Regions from separate parts of the Arthrobacter sp. NPDC092385 genome, predicted to be linked through region 2. Evidence: predicted binding sites of a transcription regulator. Region 2 holds the regulator's gene; the other holds the start of a gene.
The links. Region 2 encodes HspR, which represses chaperone genes until heat shock. Its sites were predicted from a motif close to AAGTTGAGTCNNNNNGACTCAACTT; they were not measured.

Region 1 (8,908 bases), on a different contig from region 2:
CGTCCAGGGCGCAGTACAGGTGGATCCCCTTCGATCCGCTGGTGACGGGGAACGGCTCGAGCCCCATGTCCTGCAGGATGGGCCGGGCGAGCCGTGCCACCTCGGCGCATTCCGCGAGTCCCGCTCCGTTGCCGGGATCGAGGTCCAGCACCAGGCGGTCCGGGTCACCCCTGGCGCCGTCCGCGGCGAAACGCCACTGGGGTACATGGATCTCCAGTGCGGCGATCTGCCCCAGCCAGGTGAGCGTGGCGAGGTCGTCGACCATCGGGTAGACGTTGACGTGGTCCTTGTGCTGGATGGCGTTGCGCGGCACCCAGGCAGGAGCGTTGTCGTCGATGCTCTTCTGGAAGAACACCTGGCCCGGCTCCTGGGGGGTGCCCACGCCGTGGACCCAGCGCTTCCGCGTGACGGGGCGGTGGCTCGCATGCCGGATGAGGTGGGGGGCCACCGCCGCGTAGTACGCGAGCACGTCCCCCTTGGTGGTTCCCGTCGCCGGATACAGCACCTTGTCCAGGTTGGACAACCGGAGCGTACGCCCCTCCACCGTGACGGTCTGCTGCCGTGCCGAGGGTGGGGGAGCCATTCCCCCAGTCTTGACCGGATGCCCGCGGCGGTCCAGTACCGATTCCGGCGGAGCACCCCCGGCCGGAGGCGTCAGGGGTTAGGCCTGGTCGGCGAACTGCTCCCGGTAACGCGTCACGTAGACGTCCCACAGCGCCGGATCCTGCCCGAGGTTGCGCTTGTTGAGGAAGTCGTCGAGCCCGGCGATCGTCAGGTGCCAGCCGGCGGCCATGGTCGCGGAGTGCCGCGGACTGCCCGGAGTCAGGAGGAGTACGAGCTGCGTGCCGTTGTCGCCCGTCCGTGCCAGCTCCCAGCGCAGGCTGTCCGTCTCCCAGGTGTAGGCGAGCACCGAGGGCCGCTCGGCCTCCAGCACCGTGCCGCGCAGAGGCTTCTGGTCGACATAGCGGAAGAGGATCTCCTCGTCCTTGCGCGGCTCGAACTCCATCTCGCACGGGAACCAGTACTTCAGCTTGTCGGCCTCGGTCAGGTGCTTCCACAGGACGGTCGGGGGGAATGCGAACTGGAACTCCAGGCGCAGTACGGTGCCGCCGTCGTCGCTGGTGGTCTTGCTGACGATGGGCTCTACGGTCTCGGAAGTCACCCCCCAAGTCTAGGGGTGGGCGGCGGGCATCCTCTGGCCCGGTAAGCCTGCTTGGTGTTCACTTGACCCATGAGAGCCATCTGGAAGGGTGCGGTCGCGTTCGGCCTGGTCAACGTGCCGGTCAAGGTCTACAGCGCCACGGAGGACCACGACATCTCCCTGCACCAGGTGCACGACAGGGACGGCGGCCGCATCCGCTACCAGCGGCGCTGCGAGATCTGCGACGAGGTCGTGGATTTCAAGCACATCGACAAGGCGTACGACGACGGCGAGCACACGGTGGTCCTGACGGACGAGGACCTCTCATCCCTGCCGGTCGAGCGGAGCCGCGAGATCGAGGTGGTCGAGTTCGTACCGAGTGACCAGATCGACCCGATCATGTTCGACCGCGCCTACTTCCTCGAGCCCGACAGCACCTCGACCAAGGCCTACGTGCTGCTGCGGCGCACCCTCGAGGAGACGGACCGCACGGCGATCGTGCAGTTCTCCCTCCGCCAGAAGAGCCGCCTCGCCGCACTGCGCGTCCGCGGCGACGTCCTGATGCTCCAGACGCTGCTGTGGGACGACGAGGTGCGGGAGGCGTCGTTTCCCTCCCTCGAGGAGAAGGTGCGCATCTCCGCGAAGGAGAAGCAGATGTCCGCGGCACTCGTCGAATCCTTCTCCACCGACTTCGATCCGGAGAACTTCACCGACGACTACCAGGTCCAGCTGCGCACCCTGATCGACGCGAAGATCGAGCAGGGCGACACCATCGACACCGAGGCGACCTTCGGCGCGGACAAGGACGAGGACGACGGCGACAACGTGCTGGACCTCATGGAGGCACTGCGCCGCAGCGTGGAGAAGAACCGGGAGAAGAAGGCGGGCACCAAGAAGGCAGCCGCCACCTCCAAGCAGAAGGGCGCATGATGGGATTCTTCACCGACAGCCTCGGCCGCCAGACCGTCGCGCAGAAGCCGAACGCCCCGATCCTGGGGTGGGCACTGCTCGGGGCCGCCTCCTTCATGGCGCTCGAGCACAGGAACCGCGAGCGCCTGCGCCTCGCGAGCTCGGTGTGCCTGGCGGTCTGGGCGGCACTCGAGGTCATCTCGGGGCGGAGCGGTTTCCGGCGCAGCGCCGGGGCGCTGACGCTGTCCTGGCTCATGCGCAGGCGCTGACGCCCCTCCGCCCGGGGCCCTAGCGCTGCTCGAAGGCGTCCGGGACGCCGTCGTGGTCGGCGTCGATGCGCTCCAGCTCCTCGATCTCCCGGTACCGCTTGTTGCGGAGGCGGAGCACGACGGCGGCGGCGAGCGCCGCGATGAGGGAACCGCTGAGAATGGCCACCTTGGCGTGATCGTCCTCGGGCGTTCCCTGCCCGAAGCCGAGTTCGCTGATGAGCAGGCTCACGGTGAAGCCGACCCCCGCGAGGATCGCCACGCCGAGGATGTCGATCCAGGCCAGGTCCGGGTCGAGGCTCGCCCTCGTGGTCTTCGTGACGGCGAGGGTGGCCAGCAGGATCCCGAGGGGCTTGCCGAGAACGAGGGCCACCATGATGCCGATCGCGATCGGATCCGTCACCGCCCTGACGAGTCCTTCGAATCCGCCGATGGCGACACCTGCGGAGAAGAAGGCGAAGACCGGCACCGCGAATCCCGCCGACAGCGGCCGGATGGCGTGTTCGAGGGTGTCGGCCAGCCCGTCGGGAGTGACATCGTGCGCCTGCGTGGGCCCGTGGTCGTCCTCGACGCCGATCGGCGTGATCCCGACGTCGCCCGCAGCGGGCTTCGTGCCCTTGGGCAGCACGGGGATCGCGAAGCCGAGCAGCACCCCGGCGACCGTGGCATGGACCCCGGACTCGTGCACGAACGCCCACACCACGAACCCGAGGGGGAGGAGGATGACCCAGGGCGCCCAGGCGCGGCGCTGGAAGAAGGCGGGGAACCGCTGCGCCAGGAACGCGTAGAGCGCCAGCGGGATGATCGCGAACAGCAGGGGCGATACCTCGATGTCCTCCGAGTAGAAGAACGCGATGATGCTGATGGCCAGGAGGTCGTCGACGACGGCGAGCGTCAGCAGGAAGATGCGCAGCGCACTCGGCAGGTGGGATCCGACGACGGCGAGGACGGCCACGGCGAAGGCGATGTCCGTCGCGGTCGGGATGGCCCAGCCGCGCAGCGCCTCGGGTCCCGCGCCGAGGGTGATGGCCACGTAGACCAGCGCCGGCACGATGACCCCGCCGAGCGCAGCGGCGATCGGCACGATGGCGCGATCGAACTTCCGGAGGTCCCCCGCGACGAACTCACGCTTCAGTTCGAGACCCGCGAGGAAGAAGAAGATGGCGAGCAGCCCGTCCGCCGCCCACGCACCGACACTCAGTTCGAGGTGCCAGGGCTCGTAGCCGAACCGGAAGTCCCTCACCGCGAAGTAGGCGTCCGCCGCCGGGGAGTTGGCCAGGATGAGGGCCAGGACGGTGGCGACCAGGAGAAGCGCCCCGCCGACGGTCTCCTTGCGCAGGATGCTCGTGATGCGCAGGTGCTCGGGGTAGCTGCTGCGGGTGAAGACATGGCTGCCGGGTGGAGCCGGCGACGAGGATGCGGGAGTGGGATCGGGAGTCATGGAATTCCTTCGGTCGGGCGCGCTCATGGGAGCGCCGACCAGACTTCCCGGCTCACCAGAGCTTCCAGCCTAGCCTCCCCGGCGCCATCCCGCCCCTTCCCGTACCGGATCAGCAGCACGGAGAGTGGCTTGCGTGCTACCGCCGGCTACTCCAGGGGGAGGTTCTCCCGGCGCAGCAGCTTCGCGAGGTGCTCTGCGTTGCGGACGGCACCCGCGACCGCCTTGTGGGCGCCGTCCTCGTTGCCCACGACGGCGACTACGGCCACCTTGCCGGCCATGACGGGGCGCGCAGGCGTTGCAGCCGCTGACGGGAGTTCGGCGACGCTCGCCCGGACGATGGATGGCCGACGGTCCTCACCCTCCGAGGGCGCGGGGCAGGTCGGTGATCGAGGGCACCTCGGAATCGGGGGCCGTCATCGCGGGAGGATAGGGCGAGCCGTCCCGGTTCAGCCAGGCTGTCCGGAGCCCTGCCCGCGCAGCTCCGTCGATGTCCCAGGGGTGGACGGCGACGAGCACGACGTCGCCCGCCTCCCTGTGCAGGGCACCGAGGGCGTAGGCGTAGGACTCGGGCGCGGGCTTCCAGCGCGGCGCGTCCTCGACCGACAGGACGGCGAGGACCTGGTCCCGGACACCGGCCCGTTCCAGCAGTGCCTCGGCCGTCGCCGTCGCGCCGTTGGTCAGCACGGCGACACCGAAGCCCGCGGAAGCCAGGGCACGGATGCCCTCTCCGACATCCGGGTGCACGGCGAGCCCCTGCAGCGCCGACATGATGTGGGCGACCGCGTCGTCGAGGTCCCGGTTGAGGATCTGGCCCGCGAGGACCGCCCGCAACGCACCCTCGGCGACCTCCCGGAAGGCAGGGTTCTGCCCGACGGCGGCGAGCGCGAAACCATCCCGGAGCACCGAGGCGAACCAGAGCGCGGCCAGCTGCGGAGGCGCGCCGATCTCCTCGAAGTGCTGGGACAGGGGATCCAGGTCCGACAGGGTGCCGTTGACGTCGAACAGCACCACGGGCAGCGCCATTACTGGCGGTACCCCTCCACCTGGCCGATGGGACGGGCATCGGCATCGGCGGGATCCTCACCGGCATCGGCCTTCGCACGGCGCTGGCGGAGCAGGTCCCAGCACTGGTCGAGATCCTCCTCGACGCGCTTCAGCCGGGCCGCGTGATCCTGGTGCTCCGCGCCGGCTCCGGAGTCCTGGGGCTGGTCGCGGAGGTCGTGCTCCTCCTGTACGAGTGCCTGGATGCGCTGCAGGAGGTCCTGGTTGTCCATGGTGCGGTCCCTTCGTCGTTGCCGTGCGGGCATGAGCGGATGATCAGCATGCTTTCCTTCAGGCTACTGAGGCCACGGACCGATGACCAGCGCACGGCGGCGCGACGTGCGGCGCCTGAATTTGGCGCGGCGCCCGGATGGCCTAAGCTATGGGAGAACCAATTGCCTGTGTAGCTCAGTCTGGTAGAGCATCCGCTTCACACGCGGAAGGCCCGGGGATCGAGGCCCCGCGCAGGCACGAGGATCGGCTGGAGACAGCACAGCAGAAGGCCCGTACCGATTCGTCGGTACGGGCCTTCTGCTTCTGTGCGTTCGTTCAGGGCGAACATCTTCCCCTTAGCACTCGAAGGGTCCGAGTGCTAACATTTTTCGTAGTTGAGCGGAGGGCGCTCAACTCAGGAGAAGAACCACCACCCGGTGGCACATGCGAAGGAGTTGTTTCCCATGGCCATGAAATTCGATCCGTTCCGCGAGCTGGACCGCGTTGCCGGCGCCCTGCTGGAGAGCCGTCCCGGTCTCCGTCTCATGCCGATGGACCTCTACCGCGAGAAGGACCACTACATCCTCTCCGCGGACCTCCCGGGCATCGATCCCGGCTCGGTCGACATCGACGTCGACGGCCAGCTCCTCACCATCCGTGCCGAGCGCACGCTCCGCGGCGCCGAGGGCGTCAAGTGGCTGACCCGCGAACGTGAGAGCGGCTCGTTCCTGCGCCAGCTCAACCTGGGCCAGGGCATCGACACGGAGGGGATCTCGGCCCGCTACGAGAACGGGGTCCTCAACGTGATGATCCCCGTCAGTGAGCGCGCCAAGCCCCGCAAGATCGAGATCGTCAGCGGAGAATCCTCCGCTGCGGTCCAGTCGGCGACTGTCGAGGCCCCCGACGCCGGACGCCAGGGGGCCGTCGAGGCGTAGCCCCTCTTCGCCACCTCCAGGACCCCCGGGCTTCCGCCCGGGGGTCCTGCCGTCGAGGCACGCCTCCGCTCGTCTCCGCCCAGATTTTCCTTGCGGGCCGCCGGGCCGGGTGCGAAGGATGGAGCCATGGACTTCACACCGAGCAAGGCAATCGTCACCGGCTCCGACTCCGGCATCGGCCGGGCCACAGCCATCGCCCTCGCGGCAGCGGGCTGCGATGTCGGCGTCACCTGGCACTCCGACCAGGAGGGCGCGGAGGAGACCGCGCGCCTCGTGCGGGAGAAGGGCGTGCGCGCCGCCGTCGCACAGCTCGACACCACGGACGCGCCGGCGTGCGGCGACGTCGTCGACCAGCTCGCGAAGGAGCTCGGCGGGCTCGATGTCTTCGTCAACAACGCGGGCGTCAATGGCGGCACCATGTTCATGGAGACGGACTGGGACACCTGGCGCGGCACCATGGGCGCCAACCTCGACGGCGCCTTCGTCTGCCTGCAGCGCGCGGCCCGCCACATGATCGACGGCGGCAGGGGCGGGCGCATCATCGCCGTCACCAGCGTCCACCAGGAGCAGCCGCGCGTGGGATCGGCCGCCTACGACGCCTCCAAGCACGGTCTCGGGGGCCTCATCCGGACCATCGCCCTCGAACTCGCAGACCGCGGCATCACCGCGAATGCCGTCCTGCCCGGCGAGATCAACACCCCGATGAACGACTCCGAGGAGCAGGATCCGCACACCATGGACAGGCCCGGAATCCCGCTGGGCCGGCCGGGCGCCCCGGAGGAGATCGCCGACGTCGTCGCCTTCCTCGCCTCCGGTGCCTCCAGCTACGTCAACGGCGCCTCGTTCGTGGTCGACGGCGGCATGCTCCTCATGGGACCGCAGGCAGGCTCCCACCTCACCAGCGGGGACTGGCGCACCCTCTGACCCCGCAGGGACGCGACAACCTTCAGCGGGCGTTCATGCGGCGTTCAGGAGCCGTGGCTAGCGTGGGAAGCCCGGAACCTCCCGAAAGGCCCGCCATGGATACTCCCCTCACCCCGACCACCGATTCCCAGACGCAGGACTGGTCGGGCTTCAAGCGCGGCGAGCACGTCACCCTCCAGCACGTGGCCGGTGCACAGCTCCGCGGTGTCCTCGACATGAGGACCGACGACTCCTCCGTGGTGTGGATCCAGCTGCACGACGGCGGTGGCCGCCGCCTCGTGCACAGGGGCGACGGCTACCGCCTCCGCCGGGGGTAGGCCGTAGCCGCACCCGCCGGTCCACCCGCTGTCCACCTTGGGTTCACCATTTAGCCACCTGTAACGTTGCTCCGGTGAGAACCCGAGCCACCCTGTCACTGTCCCTCGCCGTCGCCCTCGGCCTGACCGCCTGCGGCTCCGACTACCCCCTCGGCGCTGAGCAGGAAGCCGCGGCGCAGCGCGGGGACACGAGCCTGCAGGGTGCCGTGACCGCCTCCGGGTCATCCGCGCAGGGACCGGCCATGGACGCCTGGCGCTCGGGGTTCGCAACCCTGTACCCGCGCGCACAGGTGCAGTATTCCCCCGACGGCTCGGGAGCGGGCCGCGGCGCCCTGCTCGCGGGAGCCGTGGGATTCGCCGGATCGGACGCGTATCTCAGCGACGAGGAGCTCGCCGAATCCACCGAGGCCTGCGGGCCGGGCGGCGCCTTCAACATCCCTGCCTACGTCTCGCCGATCAGCGTCGCCTTCAACCTGCCCGGCATCTCCCGGCTGGACCTCGACGCCGCCACCGTGGCGCGCATCTTCCGCGGTGAGATCACCACGTGGAACGATCCAGCCATCGCGGCGCAGAACGACGTCGACCTCCCCGCACTGCCGATCTCGGCAGTGAGCAGGTCCGACGACTCCGGCACCACCGAGAACTTCACGGACTACCTCCACGCCGTGGTCCCCGACATCTGGGCGGAGGAGCCCGACGGGACCTGGCCGTCGGAGCTCGAGAACGAGAACGCCAAGGGCAATGCGGGCGTGGTCAGCACGGTGGCCGGCACCGTGGGCGCGGTGACGTACGCCGACGACTCCGCCGTCGGTGATCCGCTCGGGCGCGTGGCCCTCAAGGTCGGCGAGGCCTACGTGCCGGTGAGTTCCGAGGCGGCCGCTGCCGCCGTCGACCTCGCGACCCGCGTCCCGGGCCGCGAGGACTACGACATCGCCCTGGATCTCGATCGGACCACCACCGAACCCGGCGTCTACCCGCTGGTCCTGGTGTCCTACCACGTGTACTGCGCGCGCTACGAGAACGAGGCGACGGCCGCCGTCGTGCGCGCCTTCGGCACCTACGCGGTCAGCGCGGAAGGACAGGCCGAAGCCGCCGAAGCCGCGAAGAGCTCACCCATCTCGCCGGAGCTCTCCCGGCAGGCCACCGACGCGATCGGAACGATCGCCGTGGGCGACATCCCCTAGGACACCGGCCAAAGAGGACGAGGCGGACCCTGAAGGGGTCCGCCTCGTCCTGTGGGCCGCGCGTCAGCTGATGCGGGGGCCACCCGAATCGGGGTCGTTCGTCGATGCATCGGGCAGTGTGCTGTTGGCCGGGGCGGCGTCGGACGTGCCGCCGGTCGGCGGGGCATCGACGTTGCCGCGCCAGGCGCCGGTCTCCCCTCCGCTCTTCTCGATGAACTCCTTGAACCTCTTGAGGTCGCCCTTCACCTGGGCGGCGTCCGCGTTCACGACGGCGCCGATCTTCTCGGTGAACGTCTCCGGGTGCCAGTCGATCTGCACCATGAGCCGCGTGGTGCTCTCGTCGAGGCGGTGGAAGGTCACCACGCCGGCGTGGGATTCGCCGTCGGTGCTCTTCCAGGCCACCCTCTCGTCGGGGTGCTGTTCGGTGATCTCGGCATCGAACTCCCGCCTGACGCCACCGATGCTCGTCACCCAGTGGGTGCGGGTGTCGGAGGTCTGCGTGATCGACTCGACGCCGCCCATGAACTGGGGAAAGCT
Region 2 (8,908 bases):
TCGCAAGCATGGTTTCACCACCGCCATCGACGACTTCGGCGCCGGCCATGCAGGGCTGGGGCTCCTGGTCGAGTTCCAGCCGGACCTGCTCAAGATCGACATGAAGCTCATCCGCGGTGTCGACAGCAGTGCAGCCCGCCAGGCCGTCGTCACCGGCGTCGTGGGCATCGCCGACGAGCTGGGCATCACGGTGCTCGCCGAAGGCGTCGAGACGGAGTCGGAGTTCCTGTTCCTCACGGCGGCCGGCGTCCGCCTGTTCCAGGGATACTGGTTCGCGAAGCCGGCCTTCGAGGCACTTCCGGACGTGCATCGCTGGTCTGCCCCTGACGTCACCGCTGTCGCCTAGCGTTCGGGACGGCGCGGACCTGATCGCGGAGGCGCAGGCGTACCGTGGGCGGATGGCAGCCACCGAATCCCGTCAGCAGCACATCGTGAGCACCCTCGTCGAGGCCCATCAGGACCTCATGGGTGTCGACCCCCTCGCCTTCCGCGCGCGGTTCCGGAAGATGGCTGCGGATCCCTACGCTTTCTACCGCGGGAGTGCGTCCCTGTTCTACACCGACATGGCGGACCTCGAGGACAGCTGGGCGGACGAGCGCACCGGCCGGGTCTGGATCCACGGGGACCTGCATGCCGAGAACTTCGGCACCTACATGAGCAACGAGGGCCGGCTGACCTTCGACGTCAACGATTTCGACGAGGCGTATGTCGGTCACTTCTCCTGGGACCTGCGCCGCTTCGTCGCGTCGCTGACGCTGCTGTGCTGGCAGAAGGCCCTGCCGTCCGAGGCCGTACGGAACCTCGCCCGCACCTACCTCGAGGCGTACCTCGGCCGGGTCGCCGACTACGTGGAGGACGAACAGTCCGCTTTCGCCTTCGGGCTCGAGAATACGGAGGGCCCTATCCACGACGTCCTGCAGCAGGCCCGCGCCGCGCGGCGCACGCGGCTGCTCGACTCGCTCACGCTCATCGAGGACTACGAGCGCCAGTTCCGCGACGACGGCTCGATCAGGACGCTCGACGAGGATGAGCATGCCGAGGTGGCGGCGGCCTTCGAACGCTATCTCGGGACCATCCCCGACAGCGAGCGCTCGCGCCGCCGCGTCTTCTACCGGGTGAAGGGCATCGTGGGCAAGAAGGGCTTCGGGATCGGCAGCGCCGGCCTGCCGACCTACAACGTGCTGATCGAAGGATTCGACGAAGCGCAGGAGAACGACATCATCCTGACGATGAAGCAGTCGAACATCGCCGCTCCGAGCCGGATCGTGGACGACGAGCGCGTCCGCGGCTACTTCGCGGACGACGGGCACCGGGCCGTGATCAGCCAGCGCTCGCTGCAGTCCCACACCGATCCCTTCCTGGGCTACACCACCATCCGCGGCGTCTCGTTCGTGGTGTCCGAACTCTCCCCCTACAAGCGGGACCTCTCCTGGGACGACCTCACGGAGCCGGAGCAGATGCAACCCGTCCTCGAGGCACTGGGCCAGGCCACCGCGAAGATCCACTGCTCCACGGACGAGGACAGCGACCACGACCTGGTGCCGTTCCGCACCGAGACCGCCATCCTCGACGCCGTCGAGCGCTCGCGTTCCGACTTCATCGAGGACATCGTCGAGTTCGGTGAAGCCTACGCGGACACGGTCCGGAAGGATCACGCGCTCTTCGTCGACGCCTTCCGGGAGGGCCTCATCACCGCCGTTCCCGCTACCTGAGGAAAAGGAGTTGAGTCAAGAGGACTCAACTTCGTTTTGATCCTCGGCGCCTCCCCGCCTATACTTGAGTGCAGAACGCTCAATCTACGCGCCCGGCGGATGAGCGCCTCGCAAATCCCGGGCAGTCGAAAGGAAATTGCATGTCACGTGCAGTAGGTATTGACCTCGGAACCACCAACTCGGTCGTCTCGGTTCTCGAGGGTGGCGAGCCCACCGTCATCGCGAACGCCGAGGGCGCGCGCACCACGCCGTCGATCGTCGCTTTCTCCAAGTCCGGCGAGGTCCTGGTCGGCGAGATCGCCAAGCGCCAGGCCGTCAACAACATCGACCGCACCATCTCCTCGGTCAAGCGCCACATGGGCACCGACTGGACCGTCGCCATCGACGACAAGAAGTACACGCCGCAGGAGATCTCCGCGCGCATCCTCCAGAAGCTCAAGACGGACGCCGAGAGCTACCTCGGCGAGAAGGTCACCGACGCGGTCATCACCGTCCCCGCGTACTTCAACGACGCCGAGCGCCAGGCCACCAAGGAGGCCGGTGAGGTCGCCGGCCTGAAGGTCCTGCGCATCGTCAACGAGCCCACCGCGGCAGCCCTGGCCTACGGCCTCGACAAGGGCAAGGAAGACGAGCTGATCCTCGTGTTCGACCTCGGCGGCGGAACGTTCGACGTCTCCCTCCTCGAAGTCGGCAAGGACGAGGACGCCTTCTCCACCATCCAGGTCCGCTCCACCGCCGGTGACAACCGCCTCGGTGGCGACGACTGGGACCAGCGCGTCGTCGACTACCTGCTCTCGCAGGCCAAGGCGAAGGGCGCCGATCTGTCGAAGGACAAGATCGCCCTGCAGCGCCTGAAGGAGGCTGCGGAGCAGGCCAAGAAGGAACTGTCCTCGGCGACGTCCACCAACATCTCGCTGCAGTACCTCTCCGTCACGGCGGACGGACCCGTCCACCTCGACGAGCACCTGTCGCGCGCCAAGTTCCAGGACCTCACCAAGGACCTGCTGGACCGCACCAAGAAGCCGTTCCACGACGTCATCTCCGAGGCAGGCATCAAGGTGGCCGACATCGACCACATCGTCCTGGTCGGCGGCTCGACCCGCATGCCCGCCGTCGTCGAACTCGTGAGGGAGCTCGCAGGCGGCAAGGAGCCCAACAAGGGCGTCAACCCCGATGAGGTCGTCGCCGTCGGCGCCGCACTGCAGGCCGGTGTCCTGAAGGGCGAGCGCAAGGACGTCCTCCTGATCGACGTCACCCCGCTGTCCCTCGGCATCGAGACCAAGGGTGGCATGATGACCAAGCTCATCGAGCGCAACACGGCCATCCCCACCAAGCGCAGCGAGACCTTCACCACGGCGGACGACAACCAGCCGTCCGTCGCCATCCAGGTGTTTCAGGGCGAGCGCGAGTTCACCCGGGACAACAAGCCGCTGGGCACGTTCGAGCTGACCGGTATCGCCCCGGCTCCGCGCGGCGTCCCGCAGGTCGAGGTCACCTTCGACATCGACGCCAACGGCATCGTGCACGTGTCCGCCAAGGACAAGGGCACGGGTACCGAGCAGTCGATGACCATCACCGGTGGCTCCTCCCTCTCCAAGGAGGACATCGACCGCATGGTGCGCGAGGCCGAGGAGCACGCAGCCGAGGACAAGAAGCGCCGCGAGGCCGCTGACACCCGCAACGGCGCCGAGCAGCTCGCCTACTCGGTGGACAAGCTCATCGCCGACAACTCGGACAAGCTGCCCGAGGACGTCCGGACCGACGTCCAGGCCGACGTCGACGCCCTCAAGAAGGCGCTCGAGTCGCAGGACAACGACGACGAGGTGAAGTCGGCCTTCGAGAAGCTGCAGGCTTCGCAGTCGAAGCTCGGTGAAGCGATCTACGCGTCGGCCCAGCAGGACGCAGGCTCCGCCGCCGGGGCCCCGGCCGATGACCAGTCAGCCTCCGCAGGCAGCGACGAGGACATCGTCGACGCCGAGGTCGTCGACGAAGACACCAGCGAGAAGAAGTAGCCATGCCGCACCACGGAAATGAAGAAGAGCACCAGTCAGAGCCGGTGAGTTTTCGCGACAACCGGAAGATCGACCCCGAGACGGGCGAAGTCCGTGGGCAGCAGGACGACGCCGGCACTCCGGCCGCGGAGGAATCCGCGGCCGGAGGGCAGGCCGTACCCGCTGGCGATGCCTCCGAGGGGGATGCCCTGGCACAGGCCGAGGCCATCCTCAACGAGGCCGGCGCCGAAGGCGAGAGCAACCCTGCGGTCGACGTCGTCGCGGAGCTCCGCAACGACCTGCTCCGCCTGCAGGCCGAGTACGTCAACTACCGGCGGCGCGTCGAGCGTGACCGCGACGTCGCACGGGACCAGGCGATCATCGGCGTCATCAACTCGCTGATGCCCGTCCTCGACGACATCGACGCCGCACGCCAGCACGGCGACCTGGCCGAGGGCCCGTTCGCGGCGATCGCCGGCAAGCTCGAGAACGTCCTCAGGACGTACGAGCTCACCCGCATCGACGAGGTCGGCGTGGCGTTCGACCCGAACATCCACGAAGCGCTCATGCAGCAGCCGAGTGCGGACGTCGAGGCTGACAGCGTCAGCCAGATCCTCCGCGCCGGGTACCGCAAGGGTGAGCGCGTCCTCCGGGCCGCGCAGGTCATCGTGGCGGTTCCGGAGTAACTGGAACGCCGGGTGGGGCAGTCTTCCCGGGCCAACGAAATTCCTGAGCTCGCAGAGCTCGCTCGGGAATATTGAAGGCCCTACAGAAGACGGCCCCACCCGTCTTCCCCGAACTGACCGGTTGAGAGGAAAGGCCGGGAACTCGGGGTACGGCCGGACCCGTCCGGCCCCTACATCTTCAGCAGTACCTACGAAAGGAGACGCCAGTTGGCTAGTCAGGATTGGGTCGACAAGGATTTCTACAAGATCCTCGGTGTCTCCAAAGATGCGTCCGGTGACGACATCAAGAAGGCGTACCGGAAACTCGCTCGCAAGCACCACCCGGACCAGAACCAGGGTGACGCGGCGTCCGAGCGGACGTTCAAGGACGTATCGGAGGCCTATTCCGTGCTGTCCGACGCCGAGCAGCGCCAGCAGTACGACGCCATCCGCGCCATGGGCGGCGGAGCGCGGTTCTCCGCCGGCGGCGCTGGTGGCGGAGCCGGCGGCAGCGCCGGATTCGAGGACATCTTCGGGAACCTGTTCGGCCAGGGCGCGGCAACCGGGACGCGGCAGCGCACCGGCTTCTCGAACAGCAACCTGCCGCCGGAATTCGCGGACCTGTTCGGCGGCGGTGGAGTGGGCGGCAACGGATTCCCCGGCGGCTTCCAGTCCACGCGCCCGCAGAAGGGTGCGGACCGCACGGCCAGCACGTCCATCTCCTTCGCGGGATCCATCAACGGAACCACGATCGGCCTGCGCGAGCCCTCCGGTGAGCAGATCGACGTGCGCATCCCGGCAGGCATCCGCGACGGACAGAAAGTCCGGGTCAAGGGCAAGGGACAGCCCGGCCAGGCCGGCCCCGGCGACCTCATGGTCACCGTCAACGTCAAGGAGCACCCGTTCTTCAAGCGCGACGGCGACAACATCCGCGTGCAGGTTCCCGTCAGCTTCCCGGAGGCCGCGCTCGGCGCCCAGATCGAGGTGCCGACCATCACCGGCGAGCTCGTGAAGATGAGGGTCCCTGCCGGGACGCCGTCGGGCAGGACACTGCGGCTCAAGGGCAGGGGAGTGAAGACCTCCAAGGCCACCGGCGATCTCCTGGTGTCCGTCGACGTCGTCGTTCCGCAGAATCTGTCCAAGGAGGCGGAGGCCGCCGTGGAGGCGTTCCGTGCCGCGACGAAGGACGCCGATCCCCGCGCGGGGCTCGCCGCGAAGGCGCGCCTGTAACAGTACGTTCGAGCAACCGCCGGGAGCACCGGCAACGGAAGGAGGCAATGCAATGGACTACACAATGCCCATCTACGTCATCTCCGTCGCCGCCGAACTCGCCGACATGCACCCGCAGACGCTCAGGCAGTACGACCGGCTGGGCCTCGTGACGCCCAGCCGGGCGCCGGGGCGGGCACGGCGGTACTCGCAGAAGGACGTGGGCACCCTGCGCGAGATCCAGAAGCTGTCGCAGGAAGGGGTGTCCCTCGAGGGCATCCGGCGGATCCTCGAACTCGAGAACCAGGTCTCGGCACTGCAGTCGCGCATCACCGAGCTGTCCTCCGAACTGGCATCCCGCCGCATCCAGTCGGAGACCAGCCGCATCTTCGCCGCGGGGCTTGCCGGCGACGTCGTCACGCTCGCCCGCGGCCAGCGACCGCGCCCGCGCAGCCAGGCACTCGTGGTGTGGCGGCCGGACACGTCCAGGACCGCGAACTAGCCGCCGCTGCGCACCGCCGGCCCCGCGCCGGTGGAACCGCGGACCACCAGGTCCGCCTGGAACAGGATGTCCGCCCGTGTGGTCCGGTCCCCGTCCAGTTCGGTGACCAGGGCGTGCACCGCCGCTTCCGCCATCGCCGCCACGTTCTGCCGCAGGGTCGTCAGCGGCGGATCGGTGAAGGCCATGAGCGGGGAGTCGTCGAATCCGATCACCGAGATGTCCTCCGGGACGCGCAGGCCACGCGTGTGCGCGGCGCGGACGGCGCCGAGGGCCATGATGTCCGAGGCACAGACGATCCCGGTATGCCCGCTGTCGATGAGTTCGTTCGCGGCGCTCTGCCCGCCCTCGATGGTGAACATGCTCGTCGCGATGTGCGGGTCGGCGTCGTCGTCGCCGAGGAACTGGACGAGCCCGGACCGGAAACCCTCCAGCTTCCGGCGGCTCGGGATGAAGCGGTCGGAGCCGGTCGCGAAGCCGACCCGCTGGTGGCCCTGCGCCACGAGGTGCCGCACGGCCGTGCGGATGGCGGTCGCGTCGTCGTTCGAGACGGACGGGGCGTCGATCTCCGGCCTGGCCCCGTTGACCAGGACGAACGGCACGCGGCCGCGCAGGCGCCGGTAGCGCTCCATGCTCGCCCGGCCGTCGGAGTGCGCGGCGCAGACGAAGATGATCCCGCTGACGCCCTGGTCCAGCAGAAGGGCGACGTACTCGTCCTCGGTGATGCCCCCGCCGGGCAGGGTGCACAGGGCCGGGATGTAGTCGTTGGGCGCCAGCAGGGCCGCGATGGCGCCGGCGAAGGCCGGGAAGATGGGGTTGACGAGGTCGGGGACGACGACGCCGATCTGCCCCTTCGATCGCCCCGCCGTGCGTGCGGGCCGCTCGTAGCCCAGGTTGTCCATTGCCGCGAGGACGGCCTGCCGCGTCTCCTGGGAGGCACCGCCCTTGCCGTTCAGGACGCGCGACACGGTGGGCACGCTGACGCCGGCGGTGCGCGCGACGTCGTCCAGGCGAGGCCGCTCGCTACGGATGCCGGGAGTCATGACCCCCAATCTAGCGCAGCAGCGCAACGCTTCGAGAAAGATTGCGCGAAAGTTTTGCAAATTCCTTGACGCTCGGCTTACCGCCTCCCTAGGGTCGGGATGACCACCCCTCCTCAGTCCGGCCTGCAGCGACGCACGGCCCGGGAAGGACCACCATGACCCTGAACACCACGGACGCGGCCCGGACCGCCGGGAGGCCCGCCCGTCGGCGCAGGTCCCGGCTGGCCGCCGTCGTCCTGACCGCGCCGCTCCTCGCGGCCCTGATGCCCGCGCCCGCGCTGGCCGACCACACGGGTGCGCCCGGCACGGTGGCGCTCGTCGGCTCCCTGCAAGCAGAACTCGGTTGCCCCGACGACTGGCAGCCGGAGTGTGCGGCCACGAGACTCGTACCCGTGGACGGTTCGCCGGACACCTGGTCGGCGACCTTCGACGTCCCCGCCGGATCCTACGAGTACAAGGTGGCGCTGAATGGGTCATGGGGTGAGAACTACGGCGCCGGGGGTGCTGCCGGTGGCGTGAACCTGGCACTGCAGGCTCCGGGAGGCCCGGTGACCTTCACCTACAACCACCGCACGCATGCCGTCTCGACGGACGTGCCGCAGGCGCCCACGGGATCGGTGGCGGCGCACTGGCTGACCGCCGACACCCTCGCCTGGGGAGCGGACGTCCCCGAGGATGCGCGCTTCCGGCTGTACTCCGCCCCCGAGGGCGGACTGGTCGCCGGGGACGATGCCGTCACGGGCGGCACCTACCTCGACCTCTCACGGCAGGGCGACGCACTGCCCGCCGACCTCGCGGCCCGGTACCCGCACCTCGCTGACCTCGCGACGCTGACGCTCGGGAAGAAGGACGCCCGGAAGGCGGGGGAGCTGCTCGAGGGACAACTGCTCCTCGCCGCCGTCTCGCCGGAGGGAGAACTCCTGGCGACCACCGGCGTCCAGGTGCCCGGCGTCCTCGACGACCTCTACGCCGGGGCCGCCCGCCAGCAGCTCGGCCTCAGCTGGAAGGGCGGGAAGCCGCACCTCGACCTCTGGGCGCCGACCGCCCGCAGCGTCTCCGTGCACGTCTTCCGCGACGGCTCCGGGGGAGACCCGATCGCCACGCGCCCCCTGCGCGCGGGCAAGGACGGCGTGTGGAGCGTCGACGGCGAGAAGGACTGGAACGGCGCGTACTACCTGTACGACGTCGAGGTCTTCGTTCCCGAGACCGGCGCCGTGGAACACAACCTCGTGACCGACCCCTACAGCGTCGGCCTGTCCACGAACTCGGAACGGTCCCTGTTCGTGGATCTCTCGGACCCGGCCCTGCTGCCGCCGTCGTGGTCCCGCCTGGCCAAGCCGGCCCTGCAGCGCCCCGAGGAGCTGTCCGTCTACGAACTCCACGTGCGCGACTTCTCGATCACCGACAGCACGGTGCCCGCGGCCGCACGCGGAACCTATGCGGCCTTCAGCCACCCGGCGAGCGACGGGATGAAGCGGCTCTCGGGACTCGCCGACCGCGGACTGAACGCCGTCCACCTCCTGCCCGTGAACGACATCGGCACCATCGAGGAGGACAGGGCCCGGCAGGCCGAACCCGCCTGCGACCTCGCCTCCTTCGCCCCCGACAGCACGGAGCAGCAGGAATGCGTCGCCGACGTCGCCGCCCGTGACGGCTTCAACTGGGGCTACGACCCGCTGCACTACACGACGCCGGAGGGCTCCTACTCGACGAACCCCGCGGACGCCACCCGCATCCGCGAGTTCCGGGGCATGGTCGCGTCGCTCAACGAGGCGGGTCTGCGCGTCAT

Region 1: the regulator HspR is predicted to act here: its motif matches at 5,404-5,428, upstream of ACIQCY_RS08215 (Hsp20/alpha crystallin family protein).

What each region holds. Positions count from the first base shown of each region.
Region 1 covers NZ_JBIVQL010000005.1:99,784-108,691, forward strand. The annotation lists gene ACIQCY_RS08175 (ATP-dependent DNA ligase) at 1-583, opposite strand, end outside; gene ACIQCY_RS08180 (SRPBCC domain-containing protein) at 662-1,162, opposite strand; gene ACIQCY_RS08185 (Ku protein) at 1,232-2,071, shown strand; gene ACIQCY_RS08190 (hypothetical protein) at 2,068-2,319, shown strand; gene nhaA (Na+/H+ antiporter NhaA) at 2,339-3,757, opposite strand; gene ACIQCY_RS08200 (haloacid dehalogenase type II) at 4,112-4,780, opposite strand; gene ACIQCY_RS08205 (DUF2630 family protein) at 4,780-5,031, opposite strand; tRNA gene ACIQCY_RS08210 (tRNA-Val) at 5,196-5,269, shown strand; gene ACIQCY_RS08215 (Hsp20/alpha crystallin family protein) at 5,476-5,946, shown strand; gene ACIQCY_RS08220 (SDR family oxidoreductase) at 6,073-6,870, shown strand; gene ACIQCY_RS08225 (hypothetical protein) at 6,966-7,187, shown strand; gene pstS (phosphate ABC transporter substrate-binding protein PstS) at 7,262-8,371, shown strand; gene ACIQCY_RS08235 (SRPBCC family protein) at 8,435-8,908, opposite strand, start outside.
Region 2 covers NZ_JBIVQL010000001.1:309,327-318,234, forward strand. The annotation lists gene ACIQCY_RS01565 (EAL domain-containing protein) at 1-346, shown strand, start outside; gene ACIQCY_RS01570 (DUF2252 domain-containing protein) at 399-1,712, shown strand; gene dnaK (molecular chaperone DnaK) at 1,853-3,724, shown strand; gene ACIQCY_RS01580 (nucleotide exchange factor GrpE) at 3,727-4,389, shown strand; gene ACIQCY_RS01585 (DnaJ C-terminal domain-containing protein) at 4,597-5,598, shown strand; gene ACIQCY_RS01590 (heat shock protein transcriptional repressor HspR) at 5,651-6,079, shown strand; gene ACIQCY_RS01595 (LacI family DNA-binding transcriptional regulator) at 6,076-7,119, opposite strand; gene pulA (pullulanase-type alpha-1,6-glucosidase) at 7,275-8,908, shown strand, end outside.